Linked DNA regions of Prochlorococcus marinus str. MIT 9313. The protein of the gene in region 2 interacts with the protein of the main gene of each other region in a pairwise test. Links are inferred from orthologs where the notes say so. Each region holds a gene or a part of one and is shown on either strand. Other genes may lie near its edges.

Region 1 (4,187 bases), 1.5 Mb from region 2 along the record:
ACAAGATCAATCCAGGCATGGATCATTTCGTGGCAAAGAGTGCTTTCAGTAGCGGTCTGAGGCAGAAGCTCCAGCAACGGACGAGAAAGAACAATCTCGCAGCTGTTGCGGCCGTCAACCCTTAAGCCACGACGATAAAAACCTGCTGTCTTGCGCAATCGACCATCACTCCACCGCACAGACAGAAGAGGCTGAGATCCAATCGCTAGGGCGCCATTGAAATATTCCCTATTGAAGCGATGAAACAGCGGCAGCAGAGGCACCAGAGGCATTAATGCGCGTGGGGTAGGCCCTTAAATCAAGCTTTGACAGTCTGCCCACTTCACACAATCGCTGAAGAGCCATATTTCTGAAGTCGGTCAGTCAGACTCTCTTGTCAATTGCATCAAGATGATGGATCTAGCCCTGGCACGGGACATTGGGACCAAAGCCCTACTAGCTGGCGCTGGAGCCCTACTGCTCTACTGGACCATCACGGCCGTCAGGCTGGTCTTCAGTGCAAGGGGCATCAACCCCTTGGTCAAGCAGTTCTTCACTCAGGTCGCTGCAGGTCGGATTGATGCTGCCTACCTACTCACCACCAAGACCTATCGGCAGCACGTCAACAGACAACAATTCATCCGCTTCCTGGCCAGTCTGAAACTCAACCGATATCGCAACCTCAAATCCGGTCGACCTAGGCTCCAAGAAGGTCAGGTCATCCTCACCATCAAACTCAAATCTGATGGCAAAGATGAATTAAAAATGGATTTCACATTCAGCAAGATTGACGATTCATGGCGAGTCGATCGCATTGTGCCCCTCAATTGATGACCAATCGTTCTTAAGACAGCTGCGGTGACCCCGACGTCGATAACACCCCCAAAGCGGGCAGCCGAACTACGCCAACTACTCAATCAGGCCGCCCACTCTTACTACGTACTTGATACACCAACGATGGAGGATGCCGTCTACGACCGCCTCTATCGCGAGCTACTGAACCTAGAAGCTAAAGATTCATCGCTACTCACCCCAGACAGCCCCACCCAAAGGATTGGTGGAGCCCCTGCTCAAGGCTTTGCAAGTGTTCAGCATCGCATCCCATTACTCAGCCTCGACAATGCTTTCAATGTTGACGAACTAACGGGCTGGTACGTCCGACTCGCCAAGCTGCTTGGTCATCAAACCAACCCTAAAACGCCTCAACCTGATCTATCGATGGTGGGCGAACTGAAGATCGATGGCAACGCGCTAGCCCTCAGCTACGAACACGGCGTACTCATACGCGCAGCCACCCGCGGTGATGGCGCTAATGGAGAGGAGATCACAGCCAACGTCCGCACCATTGCCTCCATTCCGCTGCGATTACAACTCGTGCATCCTCCAGCCTGGCTGGAAGTGCGAGGAGAAGCGTTTATCCCGAATAGCACCTTTGCAGACATCAACACTGCCCGAGGAAAACGGGGCGACGTAGCCTTTGCCAACCCCCGCAATGCCTGTGCCGGCACGTTGCGTCAACTAGATCCCAAGGTGGTGGCCTCACGTCAGCTGGACTTCTTTGCCTACACCCTGCATCTACCAGACAACTGGCAAGCGAAAGCTCATGATCCAGCCAGACCCATGAACCAATGGGCAGCATTGCAATGGCTCCAGGCCATCGGCTTCAAAGTGAATCCAAACACCGCGTTGCTTGCGGATTTAACTGCGGTAGAAAACTTCTTCAAGCTCTGGGATGAGGATCGCCATCAACTTCCATACGCCACCGACGGAGTAGTCGTAAAGCTCAACGACTTACAACTACAAGAAACTGCAGGCTTTACTCAAAAGGCCCCACGTTGGGCGATTGCACTCAAATACGCCGCTGAAGAAGCCCCAAGCAAATTGCTAAGACTCACCTGCCAGGTGGGACGCACAGGCGCCGTAACACCTGTGGCTGAATTCGAAGCGATACCACTAGCAGGTACAAGTGTGAGCCGCGCCACACTGCACAACGCCAATCGGGTCAGCGAGCTCGATCTCCATAGCGGCGACACCATCGTGGTGCGCAAGGCCGGCGAAATCATCCCGGAAGTGATAGGTGTGTTGAGAGAACTACGACCTGCAGGAGCACAGACACTCAAGCTGCCTCATATCTGTCCGGAATGCCGATCAGACCTAGTGCGGGAAGAAGACGAAGCAGCAACACGCTGTGTCAACAGCAGCTGCCCAGCGATCCTGCGCGGAACATTACGTCACTGGGTCAGTAAAGGAGCTCTGGATGTAGATGGCCTCGGCAGCAAGCTGATCGAACAGCTGGTAAACCGCGGTCTAGTGCAATCGATTGCTGACCTCTATGCCCTCGAGGCAAGCCTTCTGGCAAGCATGGATCGTATGGGCAGTAAATCAACAGCAAACCTGATAACCGCCCTGCAAGCCTCCAAAAGCAAACCCTGGCATAAGCAGCTCTACGGCCTAGGAATCCACCATGTCGGCGAAGTCAATGCTAAAGCCCTAGCTAAAAAGTTCCCCAGCGCCGCCACACTGGCCACCGCCGCCTGCAAGGCACCCGAACAAATCACGTCAGTGTTCGGAGTCGGCAACGAAATTGCGCAGTCACTCCAACAATGGTTTGCCACCCCCGCCAATCAACAGCTTCTGGCCAAGTTGAAACAGCTAGGTATCTCCCTGGAAGCCAATGAAGACGAGCTCGCTCACGACACAGATCAAAACCAAAGAACGGTCAGCTTGGAGGGCCAAACCTTTGTATTAACAGGCACTCTGCCAACCCTGAGCCGCAGCGAAGCCCAAGCCCTGATCGAAGCCTCCGGTGGCAAAGTCAATAACTCTGTCAGCAAAAACACCAGTTATGTGGTGGCTGGAGTTGCAGCGGGCAGCAAACTGAACAAGGCCGAAAAACTTGAAGTCACGGTCCTTAACCAGGAGGAGCTGCTCAAACTTTTGGCCAGCTGAAGTTCTCCATCCCTAGGCTTTGAATCACTGCATAAGAGCATGAGCCAAGCCAACATCAACACCTGGATCAAAACAGCCTGCGGACGTGCCAAATATGCAGATCTGGCTCAACGCACTGGGGTGCTTGCACGCCTCCGGCTGAGCTGGTTCGTGTTCTTTGCCGCCCTCAAAGACTGGCAGCTAGACAACCCAGATCAACTGGATGGCTCTGAATCCTGAAGAGCTCGCTTGGCTGCAAGGCCTACCAGCCATACCACCACAACCGTGGCCAACACCCCAACAATCCTGAGAGTCCAGGTGGCCGGGTCAGCCTGGCCAGAGAGGACATCGCCAAATCGCGCCACATCTCCAGCCAGTGCACCAAAACCACAAAACAAAACAGTGCCGGGAAGAATGCCGATCAAACCGATCGAATAGTCCCGCAGGCTCACCTCACTGAGGCCATATGCAAGGTTGAGCACACTAAAAGGGAACGCCGGAGACAGGCGCGTTAAGAGCACCAACTTGAGCCCCTCACGACTCACGGCCTTCTCAACAGCCTGCAGTTTTGGCACAACTGCCAAGCGACGTCGAGCCCAATTCCTTAGCCAGTAACGTCCAAGCAGAAAGGATACCTCTGCACCCAGGCAGGCTCCGACAAACACCAGCAAACTTCCTAACCCAGTCCCGAAGAGCGCACCTGCAAGCATCGAGGCCCAGACCCCTGGCAGCAACAAGGTGACCCAAACTGCATAGAGAGGCACAAATAGAACTGCACCAATAGGTGTCTGCAAGAAAGGCAGCCAAGACTCCAACCAAGTCCCTGGATCAATCAACACAAGCAATCTGCATGCAACACCAATACCTCTCATACTCAAGATTCATGCTGAGTTGGCGATGCGTCGGCGCAAACTTCTGCAGCAAGCCTCGTTGGCCACTCTCTCCGCCCTAGGCCTACCAGCACTTTGGCGACAAGCCAAAGCTAAAAACACAACAGCAGCCATCAAGGAGTTACAACGACGCCTCGGCACTCGACTGATCAGGCCCAAACTTCCCTGGGCAAACCTACTAGCGAAAACCCCAGTCCCCGTGGAACTCAAAAATCCCTGGGCACTGAGCAGCCAAGCTGGTGGCACTCAATCAACCGGCATGGTGGGCGCCTGGACCGCCCAAGCCAGTCATAACGCTGTGCGTGTTGGCAGCAAAGCAGACGTTGCCACTGCTGTAGATGTGGCCCGACTCCACAACTTGCGCTTAGTGATCAAAGGCATGGGTGGCGA
Region 2 (4,916 bases):
AAGACCTCAGCATGACTTGGTGAGAGAAGAGGTGTTAAAACCCCGTCAAAGATAGGTTCAGCGGGCCCCGTCATAAAAACAGAACCCCTACGTCCTGGCCAACTGATCTGTAATACACCACCTGGTAAAAGAACCTCCGCATGGTCATCAGAAAGACCTAGCAAACAAGTTGCGACAAGAGATGCACAGGCTCCTGTACCACAAGCCAGGGTTGGTCCCGACCCACGCTCCCAAACGCGAATTTCAAGTTGATTCGGGCTGTGTATCTTCAAGAAATGAACATTTGTCTTGGCTGGGAAGGCGTGATGTTTTTCAAGTCTTTGTCCCCAATTTTCAAAGGGGATATTTTCAAGATCTTCAACAGGCACGATCAAGTGGGGATTACCCATTCCTACTGCTGCAACATGCAATGATGTACTACCCAAGTGGCACTCGCCCTGGGGCAATCCAGCAGAACCGATTGTCAGAGTGGTAGGTATCGATTCTGGATCTAAGAATGGAGTTCCCATATCGACGCAAATTTGTCCATCTTCCTGCAAAACTGGACAAATTATTCCTGCTAGGGTTTCTATGTTCCACCGCTGAACACACAAATCTCCTTCGATATCAGCTAAGAAACGTGTTAAGCAACGGATGCCATTGCCACACATCTCGGCCAGGCTGCCATCAGCATTGAAAATTTGCATTCTCAGATCACCATCAGCCCTAGGTGGTAAAGCAAGAATCAGCCCATCAGCTCCAATCCCGAAGTGTCGATCACAGATTTTTCGTACCCAGGCTGGATCAGGATTGATCACTTGTTGAGTCAGCTGATCCTCACGCCCATCAATCAGGAGGAAGTCGTTGCCGAGTCCCTGATATTTGCTGAACTGCAACATAACCAGCATGTAACGATCCCAATCCTATGGAGCCCCCCCCTCTCAATCCCAGCCTTCCAGGGATTCGTCTGATTCAGAGTTGGGTTAGGGACGAGATCCCTCTCAGTCTTGAATTAGCTGATGGGCTCCGATTGGAAGGCCGCTTGCTTTGGCAGGACCCGGAATTCCTTGCCCTGGAACGGCCTGGATCGAGTCAACCTGTACTGATTAACCGTCGGGCTGTACTGATAATTCGTCCACTGGGCTAACTCAACTCCCTAGCGTCATCTTGTTATGGCACGATCGAAAGTTGGTGAAACTTGTACGTGACGGAGTCTTTCCCCTCAACGTCTGCCTCCAGCCAATCCTCAGCTCGATATGACCCTATTGAGCTTGAAACGCGTTGGCAAAAGGAGTGGTTACGACAAGGATTAGATCGAACGCCAGTCGCAGAAACTAACCAGAAACGCTTTTACGCCCTATCGATGTTCCCTTATCCATCAGGGAAACTTCACATGGGCCACGTACGCAATTACGTGATTACCGATGTGATTGCCAGGGTGCAGCGCATGCGAGGTGATGCGGTACTTCACCCAATGGGATGGGATGCCTTTGGCTTACCAGCTGAGAATGCAGCCATCGCCAGAAACGTAGATCCAGGTGATTGGACAGACCAAAATATTGCCCAAATGAGGGCCCAGCTTGATCGACTGGGTTTGTCGATTGACTGGGACCGGCAACAGGCGACTTGCCATCAGGACTATTACCGCTGGACCCAGTGGTTGTTCCTTGAACTTTTTGCGGGTGGATTGGCTTATCAGAAGGAAGCGACAGTCAACTGGGATCCCGTCGACAAAACTGTTCTGGCTAATGAACAAGTCGATGGCGAGGGTCGTTCATGGCGGTCAGGCGCTCTTGTGGAACAGCGACAACTCAAGCAATGGTTCCTGCGAATCACCGACTATGCCGATGCGTTAATTGATGACCTTGATGAATTGACTGGTTGGCCCGAGCGTGTCCGCACGATGCAAGCCAATTGGATTGGTCGCTCTCATGGTGCTGAGATCAAGTTCAGAGTCGCTGGTGTAGCCAACTCAATCATCACGGTCTTCACAACAAGGCCAGACACACTTCACGGTGCAAGTTATGTGGTTTTGGCACCTGAGCACCCTTTGGTGGAATCCCTAACAAGTCCGGAACAACGTCTTGCCGTTACTGCATTCTGTGACCTTATAAGCCAACTCAGCGTCAAGGATCGCACCGCTGAGGACCAACCAAAACGTGGGGTCCCGATCGGTGCACAGGTGATCAATCCAGTCAATGGTGAATCACTACCCGTTTGGATTGCCGATTACGTATTGGCTGACTATGGCTCAGGAGCCGTTATGGGAGTACCCGCTCATGATGAGCGGGATTTCATCTTTGCTCGCAGCCACGAACTACCGATACGCATTGTGGTGCAGCTGCCAGATACAGACGAGCATCACAATGATGGACAAGCCTGGACCGGGGCCGGAGTTCTTGTAAATTCTGGAGCCTTTGATGGTCTCTCCACAGAGGAAGCGAAGGTTGCGATTACAACCCATGGAGCTTCTGAGGGTTGGGCTCAAAGCAAAGTGCAATACCGTTTGCGCGATTGGCTCATTTCTCGTCAGCGCTACTGGGGTTGCCCGATCCCAATCATTCACTGTGCAAGCTGTGGAATAGTTCCTGTTCCGCAAGAGGACCTACCTGTAACCCTTCCTAGGGACATAGATCTTTCAGGAAAAGGAGGATCCCCCATAGCGCAAGAACAGGCTTGGGTTGAGGTTAAATGTCCTATTTGTGGTGAAAAAGCTCACAGGGAAACAGACACGATGGACACCTTTATGTGTTCTTCATGGTATTACCTACGTTTTGCTGATCCACTCAATAGTCAACGTCCATTTGATAAAGATATTGTTGATGAATGGTTGCCTGTTGATCAGTATGTAGGTGGTATTGAACATGCAATCCTCCATCTCCTATATGCACGCTTTTTTACAAAAGCACTCCACGATAGAAACCTCATTGGCTTTAAAGAACCATTTAATCGATTACTTACTCAAGGCATGGTTCAAGGGCTTACCTACCGCAATGCTAAAAATGGCAGTTATATTTCTCCTGAACTTGTTAGTGATGATAGTGATCCGAGGGACCCAGAGTCTGGAGACAGACTAGAGGTCCTGTTTGAAAAGATGTCTAAATCAAAATATAATGGCGTTGATCCTGCCGTTGTAATCGATCGATACGGTGCCGACACCGCTAGAATGTTCATACTTTTTAAAGCGCCACCAGAGAAAGACCTGGAATGGGATGATGCAGATGTTGAAGGTCAATTTCGTTTTCTGCAACGACTTATTCGTCTGATTGATAGTTTTGCATGGCCTAAGACTGATGGTGAGAATGCCTCCATTTCTTCGGCAAACTTGATCATAGATTCAGCTGATCTCAGTGAAGAAGAGATCAACATGAGAAGAGCTACTCACAAGGCGATAGAGGCAATAACTGAGGACTTAAGTGGTGACATTCAATTGAATACAGCCATCTCCGAACTCATGAAGCTATCCAACTCGTTGAGTGGAAAACTAGACAAGGTACGTAATGAAGTGGCTGCAGAGGCTCTTTCAGTTTTAGTTCGATTGATGGCACCCTTTGCTCCTCATCTTGCAGAAGAATTCTGGCTGAAGCTTCATGGGCATGGAAGCATCCATCAACAATCCTGGCCTGTAATCGACCCAAGCGCACTTGTTCTCGAAACGATTGAGCTCGTCATTCAAGTCAAAGGGAAGGTACGTGGAAAAATCCAGGTACCTGCTAACGCAGACAAAAAGACATTAGAAGAATTGGCCTTAAACAGTGACATCGCCGTCAAATGGTTAGAAGGTCAATCGCCTAGACGGATCATCATTGTGCCAGGCAAGTTGGTGAACCTAGTGCCATAGAAATGATCAGCCTTTGCTGAAACGTAGTGAAGTCGGAATTCCCCAATCACCTTCAGCAACATAACCACGCTTATTCGCAGTTAGATGCCTCATGATCCAAAAGATGGCTTCTTCTGACCCATCTCCAATCACTTGATGGATCTCTCCAGCTGAACGTTCGACACCATCAGCAAGCAAGTCTTCAACTCTAGACTGCAAGTTAAGGATGGCAGCGGCTGCTTTCTTACCTGATTCAACTCCAGGCTGGTGATACGCATTAATATTGACAAGTTCACCATATAAACCAACTGCCCTCTCAAACAAAGCAACTAATGCGCCGAGTCGACGAGGATCAAATCGACGCATCGAAATGGTGAGGCTCTGACGACCTCCCTGGCTGAGCGCTGCGCGAGTGCCTTGCAGGAAGCCATCGAGAAAATCACCTGGATGCTCATTGTTGATCGCCGGTATGTTCTCAACATCCTCAAGCACCTCAATAAATGTGGCGAAGAAATTGTCAACACCATCGCGTAATTGCTGCACATAAGCATGCTGATCAGTTGAACCCTTGTTGCCATATACAGCAAGGCCTTGATGAACAACATTGCCATCCCGATCTAGACGCTTGCCTAGCGACTCCATTACCAGCTGTTGCAGGTAACGACTAAAGACCTCAAGGCGATCTCTATATGGAAGAACAACCATGTCACGACGCCCAAGCCCATCTCCTGCAACAAACCAAGCAGCGGCCATCAAAGATGCTGGGTTGCTGTGCAGATCAGACACACGTGTGGCCTCATCCATTTGGGCAGCACCAGCAAGAAAAGCGCGGATATCACAACCAATCAAAGCTGCCGGCAAAAGGCCAACAGCACTCGTGATGCTTGTTCTACCGCCAACCCAATCGAACATGTCAAAACGCTTAAGCCAGGATTCCTTCTGTGCAAGCTGATCTAACTGGCTATTGAGCATCGTCACGGCAACGGCCTGTCCAGCCCAATGACCTCCCATCGCTTCGAGGCGTTGACGAGCCTGCTCCATGCCGAGGTGTGGTTCAGGAGTTGCACCAGATTTACTGACGGTGACCACCAAAGTCGTGCTCAGGGCATCTCCAAGA

What was found. The genes of interacting proteins can lie anywhere in the genome.
Region 1: the proteins of leuS (region 2) and ligA interact in binary tests that used the Escherichia coli proteins (3 or more experiments, as listed by UniProt). The link is inferred for Prochlorococcus marinus str. MIT 9313 from one-to-one orthologs.

The regions. Positions count from the first base shown.
Region 1 is NC_005071.1:2,308,481-2,312,667, forward strand. What follows is about bases 492-3,382. They hold ligA (NAD-dependent DNA ligase LigA), read left to right. Parts: upstream 492-837; coding sequence 838-2,928; downstream 2,929-3,382. Other genes in these bases: AKG35_RS11630 (hypothetical protein), read left to right, coding at 492-810; AKG35_RS11640 (hypothetical protein), read left to right, coding at 2,968-3,147; AKG35_RS11645 (TVP38/TMEM64 family protein), read right to left, coding at 3,123-3,382. Also shown: AKG35_RS11625 (SprT family zinc-dependent metalloprotease), read right to left, coding at 1-272; more of AKG35_RS11630, read left to right, coding at 394-491; more of AKG35_RS11645, read right to left, coding at 3,383-3,779; AKG35_RS11650 (BBE domain-containing protein), read left to right, coding at 3,805-4,187. UniProt on the Escherichia coli protein: DNA ligase that catalyzes the formation of phosphodiester linkages between 5'-phosphoryl and 3'-hydroxyl groups in double-stranded DNA using NAD as a coenzyme and as the energy source for the reaction.
Region 2 is NC_005071.1:771,434-776,349, reverse strand. What follows is about bases 825-4,020. They hold leuS (leucine--tRNA ligase), read left to right. Parts: upstream 825-1,183; coding sequence 1,184-3,820; downstream 3,821-4,020. Other genes in these bases: AKG35_RS03725 (glucose-6-phosphate isomerase), read right to left, coding at 3,827-4,020; AKG35_RS03735 (Hfq-related RNA-binding protein), read left to right, coding at 905-1,126; dapF (diaminopimelate epimerase), read right to left, coding at 825-887. Outside these bases: more of dapF, read right to left, coding at 1-824; more of AKG35_RS03725, read right to left, coding at 4,021-4,916.